Regions from separate parts of the Nocardioides sp. DN36 genome, predicted to be linked through region 3. Evidence: predicted binding sites of a transcription regulator. Region 3 holds the regulator's gene; each other region holds the start of a gene.
What was found. Region 3 encodes LexA, which represses DNA repair genes until DNA is damaged. Its sites were predicted from a motif close to TCGAACANNTGTTCGA; they were not measured.
Positions count from the first base shown of each region.

Region 1: a site for LexA is predicted at 5,512-5,527, ahead of ACZ43H_RS10820 (DUF6504 family protein). Genes of this name have one in related genera too.
Region 2: a site for LexA is predicted at 2,098-2,113, ahead of ACZ43H_RS09140 (HNH endonuclease signature motif containing protein). Genes of this name have one in related genera too.

Region 1 covers NZ_AP043823.1:2,068,972-2,076,055, forward strand. The annotation lists gene ACZ43H_RS10805 (methyltransferase domain-containing protein) at 1-503, opposite strand, end outside; gene ACZ43H_RS10810 (DNA polymerase III subunit alpha) at 523-4,464, opposite strand; gene ACZ43H_RS10815 (SAV_6107 family HEPN domain-containing protein) at 4,583-5,020, opposite strand; gene ACZ43H_RS10820 (DUF6504 family protein) at 5,033-5,389, opposite strand; gene ACZ43H_RS10825 (hypothetical protein) at 5,601-6,062, opposite strand; gene ACZ43H_RS10830 (YbaK/EbsC family protein) at 6,151-6,624, shown strand; gene ACZ43H_RS10835 (ArsC/Spx/MgsR family protein) at 6,638-7,084, shown strand, end outside.
Region 2 covers NZ_AP043823.1:1,701,821-1,708,904, forward strand. The annotation lists gene ACZ43H_RS09125 (M20/M25/M40 family metallo-hydrolase) at 1-337, shown strand, start outside; gene ACZ43H_RS09130 (cupin domain-containing protein) at 344-718, opposite strand; gene ACZ43H_RS09135 (glycine cleavage system transcriptional repressor) at 834-1,349, opposite strand; gene ACZ43H_RS09140 (HNH endonuclease signature motif containing protein) at 2,188-3,573, shown strand; gene ACZ43H_RS09145 (GNAT family N-acetyltransferase) at 3,950-4,543, opposite strand; gene ACZ43H_RS09150 (YjbQ family protein) at 4,598-5,002, opposite strand; gene ACZ43H_RS09155 (helix-turn-helix transcriptional regulator) at 5,030-5,695, opposite strand; gene folE (GTP cyclohydrolase I) at 5,778-6,422, shown strand; gene ACZ43H_RS09165 (NAD(P)/FAD-dependent oxidoreductase) at 6,419-7,084, shown strand, end outside.
Region 3 covers NZ_AP043823.1:3,163,831-3,170,914, reverse strand. The annotation lists gene ACZ43H_RS16045 (ATP-dependent DNA helicase) at 1-790, shown strand, start outside; gene ACZ43H_RS16040 (alkaline phosphatase family protein) at 866-2,176, opposite strand; gene ACZ43H_RS16035 (alkaline phosphatase D family protein) at 2,176-3,924, opposite strand; gene ACZ43H_RS16030 (phosphatase PAP2 family protein) at 4,034-4,855, opposite strand; gene lexA (transcriptional repressor LexA) at 4,942-5,664, opposite strand; gene ACZ43H_RS16020 (GNAT family N-acetyltransferase) at 5,793-6,584, opposite strand; gene ACZ43H_RS16015 (SDR family NAD(P)-dependent oxidoreductase) at 6,644-7,084, shown strand, end outside.

The sequences.
Region 1 (7,084 bases), 1.1 Mb from region 3:
CGCCCGGAGCGACCCGTGGCGGCCGGGTCGTCGAGCAGGGCCAGGGCCTGACCGAAGTGCCCGGCCATCGCCCGGGCGACGACGGCGGCGTGCCGTTGGGCGACCAGGAGGCTGAGGGTGCCGCCGGGGCGCAGCACCTCGCGGATCGTGGCCAGCGCGGCGGCGGGGTCGTCCACGACCTCGAGCACGCCGTGGCAGAGGACCACGTCGGCGCTGTCGGGGCCGGCGAGGTCGAGCAGGGTCGACAGGTCGCCCTGCTGCCCGGTGACCTCCACCCCGCGCTCCCGGGCGCGCCGGTCCAGCGAGGCCAGGGCGTCGGGGCTGGGGTCGACCACCGTGGCCCGGTGGCCGAGCTCCGCGACCCGGACCGCGAACCCGCCGGTGCCGCCACCGATGTCGAGGACGTCGCGGGGGTCGTCCCCGAGCACGGGGAGCAGGCCCTCCCACACCACGGCGGTCCGGGCAGCGCCCCGGCGTTCGCTGGGTCGATCACTCGCTGGCATGCCTCACACCCTAGGGGAGTCATCCGGCGCTCCCGGGGCTGCGGTGCCACAGCTTGCGCGCGACGTCTTTGGTGGAGTCTCCGGCCGGCTTGATGTCGGCGTACGGCGAGAGCCTGAAGCCGCTGGAGTGCACCAGCACCCGGCGCCGCCCCATCCCGCCGGCGGCGCTGTGGTGGTGCTCGGGCTCCTCTCCCTCCCCCGTCGCCGGGAACGACTGCGGGCGGGCCATGACCGGCCGGCTGGCGCGGCTCTCCGCGGCGCCGGCGACGGCCGCCTCCCCCACCCCGGCGAAGCCGTCCGGCACGACCGCCATCGCCTCGTGGACGGCGTCCATGCCCCCGGCCCGCCACAGCGCGAACAGCGCCGGCAGCTCCCAGCACCCGGTGGCCCGCAGGGAGACGCCCCGCCGGCCGGTACGTCGCAGCTCACCGCGGACCACCAGCAGCCAGGAGTGGAAGACGGTCGCGGCGTAGGGGCCCTGGGCGTCCTCGAAGAAGGTCGCGTCGACCGGGCCGGTGGCGTCGTCGAGGGTCAGGAAGATGACCCGGCGCCCGGACCGGATCGGCGGGGTCTGGGTCGCGACCTTGACCCCCGCGACCAGCAGCTCGGCCCGGCTCCGCCGGGACAGCAGGTCGCGGCTGCGGGTCACCCCGAGCTCGTCGAGGAAGCCGGCGTAGGTGTCGACGACGTGCCGGCTGGCGTCGAGCCCGAGGATCTCGAGCTCGGCGCGCATCTTCTCCTCGGCGTCCATCTCCGGCAGACCGCTCACCATCTCGCCGCCCTCCCCGGGCGCGTCGCCGAGGTCGAGGGCGAGCTGGACCGAGGTGACCGGCCGCGGCGGCGGGGTGGCCCGGGACTGGGCGGAGGCCTTCGCCCACACCCCGGCGTCGGCCAGCGGGTGCCGCTCCAGCGCCGCGGCACCCTCGCGGGCGGCCGGGTCGGAGCTGTTGCGGGCGGCGGCGTCCTCGGCCCTGGCCCGGGCGGCGACGCCGGCCGTCGCGACCCGTCGCCGGGCGAGCCCGCGGCCACGCCCGGCCCGCTCCACGGCCCGCGCGTGCCGGTCCAGCTCGGCGACCTGGAGCAGCAGGTCGCGCCGGGTCACCCGGCCGCGGCGGCGCACCTCGCCGGGCTGCGGTGAGCCGATGCCGTAGGCCGAGTCGAACCCGCCCGCCAGCACCAGCCGCTCGACGATCGGCCGGGACACCCGGGCGCGGTGCCAGAAGTCGGTGAGCGAGGGGTAGGGGCGGGCGGCCACGATCCGCTCCACCTCGCCCTCGTTGATCCCCTTCACCTCCGCCAGGGCGAGCCTGATGCCGTACGCGCCGTCGCCGAGTCGCTCGACGACGTACTCCTTCTCCGAGGCGTTCACGTCGAGGCCGAGGATCGCGATGCCGAGCTGGCGGGCGTCCTCGAGGATCAGCCGCTTGGGGTACATGCCCGGGTCGTGGGTGAGCACGCCGGCGAGGAAGTGCGCCGGCCAGTGCGCCTTGAGCCAGGCCGACTGGTAGGTCGGCAGCGCGAACGCCGCGGCGTGGGCCTTGCAGAAGCCGAACGACGCGAACGCCTCGAGGATCTTCCAGATCCCCTCGACCACGGGCAGCGGGTAGCCGTGGCCGAGGGCGCGGGGGAAGAACCACAGCTTGGTCTCGGCCATCCCCTCGAAGTCCCCGAGCGCGCGCCGCTTCTCGTCGGCCTCGGCGTTGGTGATCCGGGCGAACCGGGCGATGATCTCGATGACCTGCTCGTGGAAGACCACCACGCCGTGCGTCTGCGCCAGGATCGGCCGCAGGTCGTCGTGGAGGTACGTCGGCGCCTTCCAGCCCTGCTTGACGTCGAGGTACGGCGTGATCATGTCGCTCTTGACCGGGCCGGGCCGGAACAGCGAGATGTCGGTGATGATGTCCTCGAAGGACTCGATGCCGGACTTGCCGACCAGCTCGCGCTGGCCGGGCGACTCGATCTGGAAGACGCCGAGGGTCCTCGCGGACGAGATCATCGCGTAGGTCTCCGGGTCGTCGAACGGCACCTGCTCCTCGTCGTCGAGGTCGATCTCCTCCCCGTCGACGCGCCGGATCTCGGTCAGCGCGTGGGCCATCGAGGACTGCATCCGGATGCCGAGCACGTCGAGCTTGAGCAGGCCGAGGTCCTCCACGTCGTCCTTGTCGAACTGGCTCATCGGGAAGCCGGCGTACGACGCCTCCACCGGGGTGCGGTCGAGCAGGGTCGCGTCGGAGAGCAGCACCCCGCACGGGTGCACCGCGATGTGCCGCGGCAGCCCGTCGAGCCGCTCCACGAGGCGGAACATCAGGTCGAGCCGCTCCTCCCCGAGGCCCGACGCCCGCAGCTCGGGCAGCTCGCGCAGGGCGACCCGGGCGTCGCGGGCCCGGATGTGCGGGAACGCCTTGGCGATCGCGTCGATCTCGCCGGGCGGCATGCCGAGCGCGGCCCCGACGTCGCGGACGGCGTGGCGGACCCGGTAGGTGTCCATCATCGAGACGCACACGCACCGCTCCCCGCCGTACCGGTCGAGGACCCGCTCGTAGACCTCCAGCCGCCGCGCCGACTCCACGTCGACGTCGATGTCGGGCAGCGCCTGGCGCAGCGGGGAGAGGAACCGCTCCATGAGCAGCCCGTGCCGGATCGGGTCGACCCCGGAGATGCCGAGCAGGTAGTTGACCAGGCTGCCCGCGCCCGAGCCGCGCGCGGCGCAGCGCACCCCCATCTCGCGGATCAGGTCGGTGACGTCGCCGACGGTGAGGAAGTACGACGCGTAGCCGAGCTCGCGGATCGTCTCCAGCTCGTCGTCGAGCCGCTTCCACACGACCTGCCTCGGCCCCGAGCCGTAGCGGTCCCCGACCGCGCCCTCGCAGCGGGCGCGGAGCAGGGCGTCGGCCGGACCTGCTCCCGGCGTGGGCCGCGGGGTGACTCCCCCGGCGGCCAGCTCGAACTCCGGGAAGTGCACCTCCCCCAGGCCCAGGTCGGAGCGCGGGTCGAGCGCGCACCGGTCCGCCACCGCGCGGGTCCGGGCCAGCAGCTGCCGGGCCTCGCGGGCCGGGTCGGCGGCCAGCCCGGCGAGCCGGCAGATCTCCTCGGCGACCTCGGCCATCTCCTTGCCGGACTTGAGGTGGCCCTCGGCGTTGCCCCGATCGACATGTCGGCGGTCGAGCGGGACCAGCCGGCGGGCGGCGTCGAGGATGTCGACGGTGGGGGCGTCGCGACGGTCGGCGTAGCGGACCGCGTTGGTGAGCACCGTCCCCAGCCCGGCCCGGCGGGCCGCGCCGGCCATCCGGGCGGCGTGCGGGGTGGTCCCGGGCCCCCAGCCGGCACCGGACGCGCCGAGCCGGTGGGAGACCAGCTCGACCACGAGGTTCTCGCGGGGCACCCGGGCCAGCCACGGCGCGAGCACCGCCTCGGCGAGGTCGTCGCGGCGGCGGGTGGCGGCCACCCCCAGCTCGGAGGCCGGGCCGAGCAGCACCACCAGGTCGCCGGACCCGAGCAGCTCGGCCACCTCCGGCAGGCCGGGGTCGAGCACCGGGGCCCCCCGCTCCCCGGCGAGGTGGGTGGCCGAGACCAGCCGGCACACCGCCGCCCACCCCGCCCGGCCGCTGGCCAGCAACGTCACCCGGGGCAGCCGCAGGTCCCGGAACGCCCCGCCCCGCACCGGGGTCCGGGGGCGCCCGGCCGGGGTGACGTACGGACCGGTCGCCCGGTCGGCCCCGCCGGACGACGTCGTGGTGAGCGTGGGCCGGTGCGCGAGGTCGACCCCCAGCACCGGCCGCACGGCCGCCGACAGGCACGCCTTGGCGAACTTCACCGCGCCGTAGGTGCCGTCGCGGTCGGTCAGCGCCAAGGTGTCCATCTCGTGCTCGACGGCCCGCTCGACCAGCGTGTGCGGGTGGGACGCGCCGTACTGCAGCGAGTAGCCCGAGGCCACGTGGAGATGGGGGAAGGGATCGGGCACGGGTCGCCTCCTGCGCGCTCAGCCGGCTCGACCCTGACTGTTTTGTCGAACACATGTTCGAACACCTGAAGTCTACGCCTCCCCGAGGAGACGTCAACCCGGCCCGGACCGGCCGGGCTCAGCTCACGTGCCGCACCACCTGGCCGCGCGCCGGCGCGTGCGGCACCAGCCCGAGGCACTGCTCGACGACCGCGAGGAAGCGGTCGGCGTCGCGGACCAGGTCGTCGGCCTCGCGCTCGGTGACCGCACGCGCCGAGCCCGCCTCGGCCGCGGCACGCTTGCCGGCGCCGGCCGCGAAGAACCGGGCCCACTCCTCGAGCTCGGGGGCCACCTCGGCCAGCAGCACCCAGGCATTCTTCTGCGGGCGGCGCCGCGTGGGCGCCGGGTGCGCCCGGGCGGCCAGCAGGGCGGCCGTGGCCCGCAGCGCCGCCACGTGGGCACAGGCGTAGCGGGTGGGCACCTCGGTCGCGGCCATCGCCTCACTCAGCGACTCGGCCGAGCGGGCGAGGTAGGAGTGCGTGGTGGCCGGCAGCGCGTAGGGGTTGGGGACGCTCATCGACTCCACCCCTCAGTCCACGCAGCCGACGAGCTGCCAGCGACCGTCGGACCAGTCGAAGGAGAGGTCGAAGACGCCACCGCCGTCGCCCTCGCCGGAGCCGGTCGCCAGCCCCATGCCCCGGCCGGCCTCGACCCGCCACATCTCCCGCTCGACGAGCAGGTCGCCGGCGGGAGCTCCCGGGGGCACGTCGTCGGAACCGACCGCCGCTCGCGCTCCCGACGACTGCCACCACGGCGACGTCTCCACCCAGTGCGCGACCACGGCCCGCACCTTCCACAACCGCCCGCGCCACAGGAACTGCTCGGGACCCTCCACGCCCGTCACCAAGCCCTTGCGGACCTCCACGGGGTCGTCGTACCGCCTCATCTGGCCGCCGCCTCTCACCACACCCTCGACCCCGGACACCGACCCCGGCCCGCGCCGACCGGCCGCAGGTCTGCGGCCGGCCCGGCGGGGACGGGGTCGAGATCGTCCCCGCCGAGCGGGGTTCGAACGCGTGTTCGAACACCCCGAACGCTACACCTCGGCACGGACAGTCCGTCAAGGGATGACCGGCGCCCCCGGGCGCCGGCCGCGGTCAGCGCCGGGTGACGGCGCGCGACGACAGCGGGACGCCGCGGATGTAGGCGCTGGTGTCGCGGTGCCAGAGGAAGAACAGCAGGGCGGCGTCGAGCACCACCGAGACGACCGTGAGGACGACGAACAGGGCGGGCGGGTCGCTGCGCAGCCCGGCGAGGGTCGCGACGGCCATGAAGGCGACCAGCGCGGTCAGCGAGAGCCGCGCCCAGTTGTGACCGCTGCGCAGGAACATCGCCAGCACGCCCGCCAGCAGCGCGAACACCACGAACAGCACGATCGCCACCGGCACGAACGCCGGCGGCTTGAGGTCGCCCGTCGAGTCGGGGTGCCCTGACGCCCAGGAGCTGACCAGGTCGTCACGCAGGATGACCGTGAGCAGGGCCGTGAACCCGCTCAGCAGGACCAACCCCAGCAGGACCCAGGTCGCACCGCTCACCGAGCGCGGCTGCTGCCGACTCATCCAGTCTCCTCTCAGGCGCCGGACCAGCCGGCGCACGCACCACGAAACCCACCGGACCGGTGGCCCCGCCTCTGGCTAGGGTCGCAGTATGACGACCGAGCACCCCACGATCACCCTATTTCGAGACGAGCACCGGCGCCGTGGCGGCCAAGGCGAGATCGTCATTCTCCCCGACTCGGTCCACACCGCCGCACTCGCCGCCGAGGCACTCGGCTGCGAGGTGGGCGCGATCGCCAACAGCCTGCTCTTCGACGCCGGCGGCGCGCCGGTGCTGATCCTCACCTCGGGCGCCCACCGCGTCGACACCGCGAAGGTCGCCGAGCGCATCGGCGTCACCGAGCTGCGGCGCGCGAAGCCCGAGTTCGTCCGCGAGCACACCGGCCAGGTCATCGGCGGTGTCTCCCCCATCGGCCACCCGGCGCCGGTGCCGACCTACCTCGACCCCTGGCTGCGGAAGTACGACGTGGTGTGGGCGGCCGCCGGCCACCCCGCCGCGGTGTTCTCCACGACGTACGACGAGCTGGTCGCCCTCACCGGGGCCACCGAGACCGACGTCGACTGAGGGGCGTCGAGCGATGGAGATCTGGCTCAACCCCGCCTGCTCGAAGTGCCGTGCCGCGACCGCGGAGCTCGACGCCGCCGGCGTGGCGTACACCGTGCGTCGCTATCTCGACGACCCGCCGACGGCGGCCGAGCTCGGCGAGGTGGTGGCGCGCCTCGGGCTCGAACCGTGGGACGTCGCCCGGCCGAAGGAGACCCGCGAGGCGGGCATCGAGCTGCCCCGCGAGCCCGACCACCGGGCGGCGTGGCTGGAGGCGATGGTCGCGCACCCGGCCACCATCCAGCGCCCGATCCTCACCGCCGCCGACGGCACCACCGTGGTCGGCCGCGACGCGGACTCGCTCGCCCGGGTCACCGCGGCCCAAGAGGCGGCCCAGCAGACGGCCCAGCAGACGGCCCAGCAGACGGCCCAGCAGACGGCCCAGCAGACGGCCCAGCAGACGGCCCAGAAGTCCGGCCGG
Region 2 (7,084 bases), 1.5 Mb from region 3:
CGGGTCGGACCTCCGGTACGAGCTCGAGTGGCCGGAGGAGCTGATCGCCGGCAGCGCGTCTCCCCCGGACTCCGAGCTCTGGGAGGCGATCGCCTCCGTGCTGGCCGCGGGCGGCGACGACGCCGAGCCGGTGCCGATGCTGAGCACCGGCTTCACCGACTCGGTCTACCTGCGCGCGGCCGGCACCGGGACCGCGTACGGCTTCAGCCCGTTCCGTGCCACCTCGGCCGAGGTGCTCGCGGCCGGCTTCCACAACGCCGACGAGCGGGTCCACATCGACGACCTGCTGCTGGCGGTGGACTTCCACGTCGACCTGGCGCGGCGGGTGCTGGGCTGAGCTGACTCAGACGATCGACGCTATGTTCTGGCTGACCACCTCCATCGTGCGCGCCAGCTCGTCGGTCGGGCTGAACTCGACCACCTCGGTGCCGGCGTACAGCACCGGTGTGTGCCCGGGTCCCACGTAGTAGGCGTCGCCGGCCTCGAACGACTCGTCGCCACGGCTGGTGTGGAACGTCAGCCGGCCCGCGACGACGTAGCCCCAGTGCGCGCACTGGCACCGGTCGTCCGGCAGCCCCTTGAAGAACGGCGACAGGTCGACGTCGGCCGTGTACTTCTCGAAGGCGACCGTGTAACCGTCGTCCATGTTCTGGAAGTGACCTTCGTAGCCCTCGACCTCGATGCTCTCGGCGGCCGTTGACCTCGATGCCCTGGACATCGCTTCCTCCATCTCTCCCCCGCGTGCTGTCGGGTCCCGAGATGCGGACTCCCGCCAGCGTGCGCGGGTGCGCGCGGGCCGACAAGGGTCACCCGGCCCTGCCGCGCGTCGGCCGTCAGTCGTCGGACAGGTTGATCTCGACCATCAGCTCGTCGGCCAGGCCCTCGAGCATCGAGCGCAGGGCGTCGGTGCTGGTCGTGGACGGGGCCGCGAGGATGGCCGTGGCCTCAAAGAGCCGTCCGCCGGCCATCGGCGCGTCGCGTACGTCGGTGCTGAGCTCCTCGATGCTGACGTGGTGGGCGGCGAGGGAGGCCGAGATCTCCGCGACGATGCCGGGACGATCGGCACCGAGCAGCTCGAGCAGGAGCCGCACCGCATCCCGCTCCCCCTGCTCGTCCGTGCGCTGCACCGTGATCTGCAGGCCCTGCTCCTCGAGCGCCCTGAGGTCGGCGACCAGGTCCTCGCTGCGTTCGTCGGCGACGGACACCACCACGATCCCGGCGAACTTGCCCGCGAGCCGCGCCATCTGGCTGCGCTCCCAGCTGCCGCCGTGCGCGCTGATCGGCGCCGAGAGCTCCGACACGAGACCCGGGCGGTCATCGCCGATGACCGTGAGGATGAAGGTGGCCATGTCCGCAGGCTAGGGGACCCTCGGGGCCCGCGTCTCGTGCGTGGCGGGTGGTTCGTCCGCAGCTCGGCCGGCGGTGGCTTCGGCTGGGCTCGGCTCGGCGTCGGGTTCGGTTCAGGTCGGCTTGAGTCATCGCCACCTCCCGGCTCTCCGGCTGCTTCCGGTGGCGGTGATGGCTGGCTACCGGGGAGGTCGGCTTCGGTCGGCGCCGGCTCCCGGGTTTCGGTTGCGGTTTGGTCACCAACCGCATCAGATCGGCCGGATCCGGTGCGGTCCTTGACCATTCGGCACCCATCCGACGAACGGCCTGACGGCTGGCGTCGGGTTCGGGCTCCGGCTCACTCCCGGCTCTCGGGTCGTCTTCGGTTGCGGTCCTGGCTGGCTACGGGGAGGTCCGCTTCGGCCGACGCCGGCTCCCGGGTTCGGGGTGTGCGGTTTGGTCACCAACCGCATCGGATCGGCGCGATCCGATGCTGTCTGTGACCATTCGGCACCCCTCCTGGGCGACCCGGCCGGGCGGCTGGCGTCGGGGTCGTGCTCCGGCTCGCTCCCGGCTCTCGGGCTGCCGTCGGTGGCGGTCCTGGCTGGCTACCGGTGAGGTCCGTCTGGGCCGGCGCCGGCTTCCGGGTTCGGGGTGTGCGGTTTGGTCACCAACCGCATCGAATCTGGCCGATCCGGTGGAGTCTCTGACCATTCGGCGAGGGTCCCTGCGGCTGCCCCCAAGAGCGCCGCCAAGGCGTTCAACTGGTCCTCGAAACTTTCTTCGGAAAGCATCTCGCTGAGCGAGATATCCACAGGTCAGGAGGCCGGGACTGTCGGTGCTTTCTGGTTGAGTCAGGTCATGGAGCAACGGCCGACCGACACGACGACCAGCCCCGCCGGGGTGGCCGCCGCCGCGGCCGCGCTGCTCACCCAGCTCGGCGAGGTGCTGTGGGCTGCGAAGACCAGTGACGAGCTGGTCGACGTGGTCGCCGCGCTGGAGCAGGTCCGCTGCCAGGTCGCGGCCGTGCAGGCGCCGGTGCTGGCCGAGATCGAGGCCCGCGGGGTCGCCAAGACCGAGCTGGCGTGGGGGTCGACCGCGGCGTGGTTCACCCACCTCGCCGGCCTGCACCACGCCGAGGGCCACCGCACCGTCCGCCAGGCCACAGTCCTGGTGACCGAGCACCCGACCACCCACGCGGCGCTGTCGCGGGGTGCGATCTCGCCGGAGCAGGCGTCGGTGATCGTGACCGCCGTCGAGAAACTCCCCCTCAACCCGACCGTCCGGGCCGCGGGCGAGGCCGCACTGCTGGGCGAGGCGGGCCGGTTGAACGCCACCGACCTGGCCACGGTCGGCAAACGCATCGCCGTCCTGGTGGACCCGGACAAGGCCGAACGGAAGCTCGAGGCCGCGCTGGACCGGGAGGACCGGGCCGCGCACCACCACCGGTACCTCGCGATCACCGAGGACGGCGCCGGCGGCATCCAACTCCGCGGCCGCGGCACGGTCGAGGACGCCGCCCTGATCAAGGCCGCCCTCCTCCCACTCACCAAGCCCCAGCCCGCCACCACAACCGGCGCCGGCGCCGGCACCGGCACCGGCACAGATGATGAGGATGACCCGGACTGCCAGGTCGAGAAGGACCCCCGCGATCACGGCGCCCGGTTGTGGGACGCGCTGGTCGAGACCGCCCGGCACGCCCTGACCACCGACCTCCCACCCGACTGCCACGGCGCCCGCCCCCGCATCGCAGTCACCACATCCCTCGACGTTCTGCGGGGCCGGATCGACTGGGCCACCCTCGGCAGCACCACCCCGGTTGGGGGTGTGACCGACGACGGTCTGGAGCTGACGCCGGCCGTGGTGAGGCGGCTGGCCTGCGACGCCGACATCATCCCCATCGCCCTCGGTGGCAGGGGCGAGGTCCTCGACGTCGGACGGGCACATCGGCTCGTCACCCCCGCCCTGTGGCGGGCCCTGGTCTGCCGCGACCGACACTGCGCCTTCCCCAGCTGCACCCGACCCCCGGTGATGGGCCACGCCCACCACATCACCCCCTGGTCGGAAGGCGGCGACACCAGCCTGGACAACCTGGTCCTGCTGTGCGGACACCACCACCGCACCGTCCACCACACCCCCTGGCAGGTCCGAATCAGCAGCCAGGACGGCAAGCCGGAGTTCCTCCCACCCCCGAGACCCGGCCACCCACCCGACCAGTGGACCAGATCAAGACCCCGACGCGAGTAGGCCAACCGTGCACCCGGGGCGGCGGCAGCAGTGGACGACACCGAGCTCGAGCACGCTCAGGGACCGACAACCACCTCAGCAGAGAAAGGGCGAAGGAGAGGCAGCCGGCCAGGAGTGGCCCGCAGCCGCGAACCGCGCGCAAGGAGCGTAGAAGCGAGCGAAGGCGCCGCAGCCGAGCCCAACCCCAGCGGCGAGGGGTCGGCGCCGCAGCGAAGCAAGCGACGGCGCACGGTCCGCGGCGAAGGGCCACACGAAGCCAGCAGCGAGCCACAGCAACAAGAGGGCCCGGCAACCGCCGGAACAAGGCCACCGCCGGAACAAGGCCACCCCCGGAGAAGGCCACCGCCGGAAACAAGGCCCGCGGGGGCCCAGACCGTCAGCCGAACCGCATCTCGATCTCAGTCAGGTGAGGATCCCGCAACCCGACGCAGTCGTACGCCCAGAACGGTTCGCAGTAGACGAGCGGACCCGTCATCCACGACTCATGGCCAGACAGGACGACGACCTGGAACGCCGCGTCCGGGATCCGCGGCGACGGACGGGTGAAGCCGTGAGCGCTGCCGCGCTCGAAGCCCCGCGCGCCGTAGTAGGCGGGCGAACCCTCGAGGAACAGCGCCGGGCAACCGAGGTCCTCGGCAGCCGAGACCGCCGCCGCGACGAGGGCGGTGCCGATGCCGCCGCGCTGGTGCTCCGGAGCGACCGAGAGCGGGCTCAGCACCAGCACGTCGACCAGCGCCTCGCGCGCGTCCACCCAGGAGTGGTTGAGCTGCACGTGCCCCACCACCCTGCCGTCGAGCTCGGCGACGAGGCTCGCGCGGACCTTGCCGGTGTCCTCCAAGGCGGACACCAGCTGTGCCACGAGGGGCCCCTTGTCGGCACCGAACGCCGAGGCGACGAGGGACAGGACCGCATCCCTGTCATCGGGGCGAGCGGGCCGCACGGAGATCGCGTCGGAGTGGGGCGGGTTCACGTCGGGGCGCGCTCCTTCGGTCTCGGGTCGGGTGGGGGGTGGGGTCGAGTCGGGCTAACCGGCGAGGAAGCTCAGCCGCACCTCGCGCTCCGCGTTGTCGACGTTGAGGTCCACCAGGCAGATGCTCTGCCAGGTGCCGAGCGCGAGGCGGCCACCCAGCACCGGCACCGTGGCGTACGGCGGCACCAGCGCCGGCATCACGTGCGACCGGCCGTGGCCGGGGCTGCCGTGCCGGTGCCGCCACCGGTCATCGGCGGGGAGCAGATCGTCGAGCGCGGCGAGGAGGTCGTCGTCGCTGCCCGCGCCGGTCTCGATGATCGCGATCCCGGCGGTGGCGTGCGGCACGAACACGTGCAGCAGCCCGTCGCCGCGACCGTCGGCGAAGCCGGCGCAGTCAGCGGTGATGTCCAGCACCGTCTCCCGGCCGCCGGTGCGAAAGCTGCGAGTCTCGGAGTCCACGGGCCGATCGTGCCACGACCGGCGCGCTCAGCCTGCCACGACCACGACGCAGCATCGGTCCTCGCCAGGGTCCAGCCTGGCCCGGACGCCCGAGCAGCCCAGCCCTTCGACCACGCCGTCGACGAAGCCGAGGTTGACCCCGCACACCAGCTCGGTGTGCGCCCGCGCCAGGGCGTCGAACGGGCAGTTGCGCAGGCACAGCTCGATGCCCGACACCGACGGCTCGAACCCCTCCGCCGCCAGGGCGTCCGCCGTACGGTCGAGCTCCGCGGCCTCGGCACCGTCGTACGCCGCACCCACCGCGTGGCCGCGGGACCACGCCTCATGCCCCAGCGCCTCGGCCATCGGCTCTCCGCCGAGGGTGCGCTCCGCGGCGGCGGCGAGGATCGATCCGACGAGGTCGTAGTTGCGGCGCGGCAGCGACACCGCGACCTCGCGCGCAGCCCGCCGGTAGAGCTTGGCGGGGCGGCCGGCGCCGGGGCCGCTGCGTCCGGTGAGCCGGCGGTACTCGACGTCCAGCAGCCCCTCCGCGACGAGCCGGTCGAGGTGGAAGCGGGCCGTGTGGCCGGGCACGCCGGCACCCGAGGCGGCTTCCTCGCGGCTCACCCCGCCGCCCCGTGCGACCACCAGGTCGTAGAGCCGTCGGCGCACCGGGTCGGCGAGGGCCGCGATCGCCTCGATCTCGTCGCCCATGCCGCCTCCCGGGGTCTTGACGCTGCCGGCACCACTCTCTAACGTGCAGTATATTCGCTTTTAGAAAGCAGGGGCAACCGGCATGACGCACATGGCACCCTCGACAGCCCGCACCACGGACACCGTCGACCGTTCCCGATGGCGCCAGCGAGTGGCGCAGGCGGCCCCAGAGGTGGACCTCGAGGCAGCGGAAGCGGCTGCCACGTCGATGCTCAGCGCGCTCGGCCTGCCGGTCGGGAGCGCCGACATGGTGGAGACGCCGCGGCGGCTGGTCACGGCGTACGCCGAGATGCTGACCGTGCCCGAGTTCGACCTGACGACCTTCGAGAACAGCGCCGGCTACGACGAGCTCGTCCTGGTCCAGGACATCCCCGTCCGCTCCCTGTGCGAGCACCACCTGCTCCCCTTCGTCGGCGTCGCGCACGTCGGCTACCTGCCGGACGACCGGATCCTGGGACTGTCGAAGCTCGCACGCCTCGTGGAGTTCTTCGCACGCCGGGCCCAGACGCAGGAGCGGCTGACCACCCAGGTCGCCGACCACCTGCTCGAACGCCTCGCCCCGGTCGGCGTGGGCGTGGTGATCGAGGCCGAGCACTCGTGCATGTCGCTCCGCGGTGCCCGTGCCCAGGGCGCGCGTACGGTGACCTCGACGCTGCGAGGCGCCCTGCGCGACGACCCGTCCAGCCGCGCCGAGTTCCTGGCACTGACCCGAGGAGGCACCCGATGACGGACCGCATCGTGATCGTGGGCGGCGGTCTGGCCGCCGGCACCGCCGTGACCGAGCTGCGTGAGCGCGGTTTCGACGGCGAGATCACCCTCGTCGCCGACGAGGCGCACCCGCCGTACGAGCGTCCGCCGCTGTCGAAGTCGGTGCTGCTCGGCGAGAAGGAGGCGGGGTCGGCCGTCCTCCACGCCGAGAGCTGGTACGCCGACAACGCGGTCGACCTGCGCACCGCCACCCACGTCGAGAGCCTCGACCTCGACGGGCACCGCGTGCACGCGGCCGGCGAGTCGATCCCCTACGACCGGCTGCTGCTCGCGACCGGGGCGCGGCCCAGGCGGCTGGCGCTCGCCGACGGGAGCGGCGGCTCGGTGGGCTACCTGCGGACCATGGAGGACGCGACCGGGCTGCGTGCCCGGTTCGGGGACGGGTTCCGGCTCGGCGTGGTCGGCGGCGGCTGGATCGGTCTCGAGGCCGCGGCCGCGGCGCGCACCTCGGGCGCCGAGGTGACCGTCTTGGAGTCGCTCGAGCTGCCCCTGCTGCGGGTGCTCGGCCCCGAGGTGGCCGGCGTGATGGCCGAGCTCCACCGCGCGCACGGCGTCGACCTGCGCACCGGCGTGCAGATCGAGGACATCAAGGGCAACGGCGAGGAGGTGCAGGTGCGGCTC
Region 3 (7,084 bases):
CTCGGCGACCCTGATGCTGGGCGGTGACTTCAGCTCGGTGGCGACCAGCGTCGGGCTCAAGCCCAGCGAGCGGATCATCGACGGCCAGGCGGTCGGCGGCGCCACCTCCGAGAGCGCGCTGCCCTGGCGCGGCCTCGACGTCGGCTCGCCGTTCGACTACGGGCAGCAGGCGATCCTCTACGTCGCCCGCCACCTGCCGCCGCCGGGTCGCGACGGCCTCGGCAAGGCCCAGCTCGACGAGATCTGCGAGCTGGTGGACGCGGCCGACGGGCGCACCCTCGGGCTGTTCTCGAGCCGGCGCGCCGCCGAGGCGGCCGCGGAGGCGGTCCGCGAGCGGCTCCCGCACCTGACCACGCTGGCGCAGGGCGACGCGCAGCTGCCCGAGCTGGCCAAGCAGTTCGTGGACGACCCCCACACCTGCCTGTTCGGCACGCTCAGCCTCTGGCAGGGACTCGACGTCCCGGGCGACACCTGCCAGCTGGTGATCATCGACCGGATCCCGTTCCCGCGGCCCGACGACCCGCTGATGAGCGCCCGGCAGAAGGCCGCCGACAAGGCCGGCGGCAACGGCTTCATGCAGGTCGCCGCGACCCACGCCGCGCTGCTGATGGCGCAGGGCGCCGGGCGGCTGATCCGCACCACCACCGACCGGGGCGTGGTGGCGGTGCTCGACCCGCGGCTCGCGACGGCGCGGTACGGCGGTTTCCTCAAGGCCAGCCTGCCGCCGATGTGGACCACCACCGACCCCGCGGTCGTCCGCAAGGCCCTGGCCCGGCTCGCCGGGAGCTGACGGGCAGCCTGCGCGGACCGTAGCGTCGTACGAAGTGGGGGCTAGAGGCCACGTCTCGTATGACGTCCGCGTCCCTCAGAGCCGCGCGTGCCCGTCCCAGCCGCCTCGCGGGGCGCCCACGCCGAAGAACGACGCCACGGTGGGCGCGACGTCGACGGTGTGCGCCCGGGCCGGGTCGGAGACCCCGCGGGGGACCCGCGGGTGGCCGCCGGCGACGAAGAACGGGATCGGCCGGGTGGCGGGGTGGCCGTGGTTGCCCGGGATCGGGTTGTCGGTCACCGGGTCGGGGTCGCTGAAGCGCCAGCCGGCGCGGCAGTAGACCACGACGTCGCCGGCCTCGGGGCCCAGGCGCAGGCTCGGCTCCCGCCGGTCGTGCGCGGTGAGCACGCCCGGGTGGGCGTGGGCGATCGCCCGCATCCGGTCCACCGCCCGGTCCCGGTCGCGGGCGGGGCCGGTCCAGTAGAGGAGGTCCGCGCCGCCGTTGTCGGCGATCTGCACGCGACCGGCGAGCAGCGGGTCCGCGTCCATCGGTGCCTGGAGGCTGACCACCTTGTCCGGGGTCGACCAGTCCATCGAGTGGTCGGCGAGCACGAGCAGCATCGAGTGCCGCCAGCGACCGGTGGACCGCAGCATGTCCACGAACCGCCCGACCTGGTGGTCGGTGTCGGCGAGGGCCGCCCGCCGCTGCAGCTTCAGCGTCGTCCCGGTCAGGTCGGCGTGGCCGAACCGGTCGATGTCGCCGAGATTGACGAACATGAAGTCGGGGTCGAGCCGGTCGACCATGGCGAGGGCGGCGTCCATCGTGAACTGGTCGGGTGCGTGCCCGGAGACGGGCACGACCGGCGCCGGCTCCCAGCGGTGCGTGGCGCGGGTGCCGAAGACGCCGTAGAGGTACTCCTTGCTCAGCACGGTGCCGGTGGTGAGCCCGTGCCGGTTCAGCCGGCCGATCACGGTGGGCGCCGCGATGTCGGTGGCCCGGTCCATGGTCCGGACCTCGCCGAGCCCGCGGTCGTAGATCGCGTTGGCGGGCACGCCCGAGCGGTCCGGCCGCACGCCGGTCATCATCATCACGTGGTTGGGGATCGTCTCCATCACCGGCAGTGAGGTGGCGCGGGGGAACCGCAGCCCGCGCTCGCGCAGGGCGTGCAGGTGCGGGGTCAGCAGGCCGTCGATCTCGTCGGGGCGGCAGCCGTCGACCACCAGCACGTAGGCCCGCTTGCGGTGCCGGCTGCGGCCGGTGGTCGCAGCCGCGGCGCCGGGCAGGCTCGAGAGCAGCAGCCCGGACGCGCCGGCGGTGAGCCCGGCCGACAACAGGGTGCGGCGACCGGCCCGCGCCTGCTCGAGGCCGGCGACGAACGCACCGGACGGTCGTTCAGGTCCGCACATCAGGAGCCCACCGGGCGGTCGACCGCCTCGACGCGTCCGGTGCCGGTCCGGGTCGCCCACGAGGTGGACCAGGTGATCGGGGTGTCGCGGTCGGCCCGGTCGCCGATGACGAACCAGTCCATCTGGGCACGGTCGGCGGTCAGGTCGAGCACCGAGAACCCGTGGCTGTCGAAGTCGAGGTACTTCACGTGCCGGTTGTTGGCCTTGATCGCCTCCTCGACCGGCACGCTGGTCGTCCGGGCGGGCGAGCCGGTGATGTCCTTGAGGTTGCTGGAGGTCACCGACGTGCACACGAACTCCACCCCCGCCGACTCCCCGAGCGGGTAGGTCGAGGCGTCGTACGGCAGCTCGGCGGCCCAGCCGGAGTGGATGTCGCCGGTGATGAAGAGCGCGTCGCTGACCTGGTGCCGGCGGATGTGCGCGAAGACCTCGCGCCGGTCGTCGGTGTAGCCGTCCCACTGGTCGACGTTGTACGGCGCCCCGTCGGCCGGCAGCAGTCCGGTGACGTCGTTGACCGGGTCGACGAGGTCGTCTGGGATCGCCCCGAAGTTCACCGGCGCGATCATCACCGGGTTGCCGACGACCTTCCACTGCACGGCGTCGTGCGAGAGCGAGTCCTTGAGCCAGTCCATCTGCTGACGGCCGGTGATGGTGCGGTCCGGGTCGCTCACCGCGGGATCGGGGTCGGGCACCGGGGTGGGGGCGACCGGCTGGACCTGGCGGTCGCGGTGGCTGCGCAGGTCGAGCATGCTGAGCTCGGCGAGGGTGCCGAACCGGAGCCGGCGGAAGAGCCGGTCGCCGTCACCCACGCGGACGCTGCCGTCGAGCCGGGCGGGCATCCACTCGTCGTACGCGCGGTGCGCCCGCGCCCGGCGGTCCCGGTAGCTGCCCTCGCCGCCGGCGCCGTGGCCGGGGGTGTGGTTCTCCGCACCGTCCCGCCAGGCGTCGTTGGCGGTCTCGTGGTCGTCCCAGGTGACGATCCAGGGGTACTTCGCGTGCAGGTCCTGCAGGTCGGGGTCGCGTTTGTACTGCCCGTGCCGCTGGCGGTAGTCGGCCAGCGACACCATCTCGTGGGCGGGCTGGTGGCTGCGGATGTCACGGTCGTCCGGGCCGTAGCCGTACTCGCCCGGCCCGTACTCGTAGAGGTAGTCGCCGAGGTGCACGACCGCGTGCAGGTCGTCGCGGGCGGCGAGCCCGCGGTAGGCGCTGAACCAGCCCGCCTGGAGGTTCGCGCAGGAGACGACACCGAAGCGCAGGTGGTCGGGGGTGGCGTCGTGTGTCGGGGCGGTGCGGGTGCGCCCGGCCCGGCTGGTGTGGCCGTCCCAGCGGAACCGGTAGTGGTACCACCGGGCGGGGTCGAGCCCCTTCACGTCCACCTTGACGGTGTGGTCGCGCTCGGGGCCGGTGGCGAAGCTGCCGCTGCGCACGACGTGGCGGAACTGTGCGTCGGTCGCCACCTCCCACGCCACGCGCACCCGCGGCCCCCTCCCGGAGCCGGGGGTGCTGGCCGGGGTGGGCGTGACCCGGGTCCAGATGACCACGGCGGTGGGGAGCGGGTCCCCGGACGCGACGCCGTGCCGGAACGCGCCACCACCCTCCCGGGCCGGGGAGGCCTGCGCGGTCGCCGGTGCAGCGGTCGGCGCGAGGCCGGCGAGGACGCCGCCGGCGGCGCCGGTCGCGAGGACGGTACGCCGCGGCAGCGGCCGGGCTCGCAGGGGCTTCGGGGTGGCGGCGCGTGGGGTGCTCACGCGTCCTCAACGCACGGGACCGGGTGGGGGTGACGGCGCGCGGGGTGTGAGCACCGTCAGTTCACCCGGGCGTCGCCGGGGAGTCAGCGGGGCAGCCAGTCGGGGAGAGTCAGTCGGCGGCGGCCGCGGCCGAGCCCTGGGTCGCGGTCAGGCTGTCGAGCTCGCGGTCGAGCTCGTCGTCGTCGACCGGCGCGGGCATGCCTTCCGCGGCCAGCCACCCGGCGACCACGACCAGCCAGCCGACGACCACGTCGATCACCCAGTGGTTGCCGGTGCCGACGATGACGACGGCGGTGCCGGCGGCGTACAGCCAGCCGAGCACCCGCAGCCAGTGCCAGCGGGCGTGCCGCTGCAGCGAGATCGCGACCCACAGCGCCCAGCCGGCGTGCAGCGACGGGAACGCGGCCAGCTCGTTGGTGAGCCCGCCGAGGCCGCGCGGCGCGGAGGCGTCCGCGCTCCACCAGCCGTCGGCGGCGTGCAGGCTGAGCACGTCGACGTACCCCTCGATGAACCGCGGCGGGGCGGTCGGCATCAGGAGGTAGGCGACCAGGCCGATGATGGTGCCGATCGCGAGCGCCCGTCGGGCCGGGATGTAGCAGCGCGAGCCGAGCCGGTAGAGCCAGAGCAGCACGGCGGCGGTGACGACGTAGTGGAGCGTGGCGTACCAGTAGCTGCCGATCAGCCCGATGACGTCGTTGTCGGTGAAGAGATGGTTGAGGGGCACCTCCCAGTGGATCCCGAGGTGCCGCTCGATGTGGAGGAGGTCGTGGGCGCGGGCCAGGGCAGGGCCCATCGCGGCGTCGGCGAAGAGGCGCGAGAGGCTGTAGGCGACCCACAGGCTCAGGACCAGCGCCAGCTCGAGGACGCCGCGCACGAGACGCGGGTATCGCTTACGGATACCCACGATCGCGGGAATGCTCGGGATGCTCACGGGTCCACTCTCAGGTCAGGCAGGGCACATCGCTATCAAGTATGCCCCTGACCTCCCCCTGAAGCCCGCTCATTATTACCTCGGGGTCACATTCGCCGCAGGACCGCGGTGACCTTCCCGAGGATGGTCGCGTGGGTGCCGTCGATGGGCTCGTAGGCGTCGTTGTGAGGGAGCAGCCAGACGTGGCCGTCCTTGCGCTGGAAGGTCTTCACCGTCGCCTCGCCGTCGATCATCGCCGCCACGATCTCGCCGTTCTGCGCGGTCTGCTCCTGGCGGATGACGACGTAGTCGCCGTTGCAGATGGCGGCGTCGATCATCGAGTCGCCGGAGACCTCGAGCAGGAAGAGCTGGCCGTCGCCGACGAGCTGCTTGGGCAGGGGGAAGACGTCCTCGATCCGCTCCTCGGCGAGGATCGGGCCGCCGGCCGCGATCCGGCCGAGGACGGGGACGTACTGCGCCGCGGGCACGGCGTCGCCGACGCCGGTCTCGTCGTACATCGTCTCGTCGGCTGCCGAGATCGACCGGCGGGCGGCCATCACCTCGGGCAGGAACACCTCGATGGCGCGGGGACGGTTGGGGTCGCGCTTGAGGAAGCCCTTCTCCTCGAGCACCTTGAGCTGGTGGGCGACGCTGGAGGAGCTGGTCAGGCCGACGGCGTCGCCGATCTCGCGCATGCTCGGCGGGTAGCCGCGCTTCTCGATGGAGTTCCTGATCGTGGTCAGGACGCGCTGCTGGCGCGGGGTGAGGCCGGTGGCGTCGGGCGGGCCGTCGGGAAGCTGGGTGACCTTGTCGGACTTCTTCGTGGCCATGCGGCTGCCTCCAGGCTCTGCGGCGGACGCTCCGGGGCGCCCCGGGCGAGTGGGGACCACGCTAGCCAAATCGACTGGGTGATTCAAACATCTGTTCGAAGGCGTGTCGCGGGTCGTGACGGGGGTGATCAGGCGTCGTCGGGGGCCCACACGTACTGCGGCATGGTGCACACCTCGACGTAGCCGAGCCGCTCGTAGACCGGTCGCCCCATGCTGCTCGCGACCAGGATCGACTCGTCGCACCCACGCCTCCGTCCCTCGCGCATCAGGGCGGCCGTGACGGCGTACCCGACACCGCGCCTGCGGGCCTGCGGGAGCGTCGCGACGTCGTAGATGCCCGCCGTGCGTCCGGTGATCCACACCGAGCCGCAGCCGACGGGCTCGCCGTCGAGGCTCGCCACGGCGTGCACCAGGCAGGCCGGGTCGAAGACCGTCAGCCAGTCCCGGAGAGGTGCGGCGAGGGAGCCGGGGATCTCGAACACCTCGCACATGAGTCGCGCGACGTCATGGTCCGACGCGTCGGTGCCGAGCGCGATCTCCAGGCCGGGCACCGCGCTCGTCTCGGCTCCGTGCTCCTCGGTGACGAGGGGGACGTGCATGCCCGGACTGTCCTCGCGGTGGGCGCCGATCCCGGTGAGCGCGCGGTCCAGGGCCTCGGACCAGGTGGACGGGCCGCACCACCACAGGAACGGGAGCCCGGCCTCGATGAACGGGGCCGCCGTCTCCTCGACGCGTGCCTGCTCGGTCCCGGGGGCGAACCGGGCGCCGACGACGTCGTTGAAGAGCGGGTGCGGCAGTCCGGTCCGGAACGTCGTGACGTCGGGGTCGGTCCCGGTCGTGACGAGCGGGGAGGTGGCCAGGACGCGGTGGAACTCCGCGAGGTTCACCTCGACGGCGTCGGCGCGCGGGTCGCTGGCCATCTTCGGAACGTACGCCGGGACGGGCCGTCTGCGCATGACGCATCTGGTTGACTCCGGCCATGCCCTTTGCCTCGAGCTGTGTCGTCACCGGAGGTGCCCGCGGGATCGGGCGGGGGATCGCCGAGCAGATGGTCGCCCGTGGCCACGCCGTCGTCGTCACCGACGTGGACGGGCCCGCTGCCGAGCGGACGGCCGCCGAGATCGGCGCCGTGCTCGGTCTTGCGCTCGACGTCCGCGACCCGGCCGCCCACGCTGCGGCCGCCGCGGAGGCCACGCGCCACGGCGAGCTCACCGCGTGGTTCAACAACGCCGGCGTCGGCGACGACGGCACGCTCTCCGCGCTCTCCGAGGAGGCGGTGCGGCGGCTGGTCGAGGTCAACGTCCTGGGCACGCTGTGGGGGATGCGCGCCGCGCTCGAGGCCTTCGGCCCCCGCGGCGGCGACATCGTGAACACCGCGTCGCTGTCGGGCTTCGGGCCGGTGCCGGGCTACAGCGTGTAC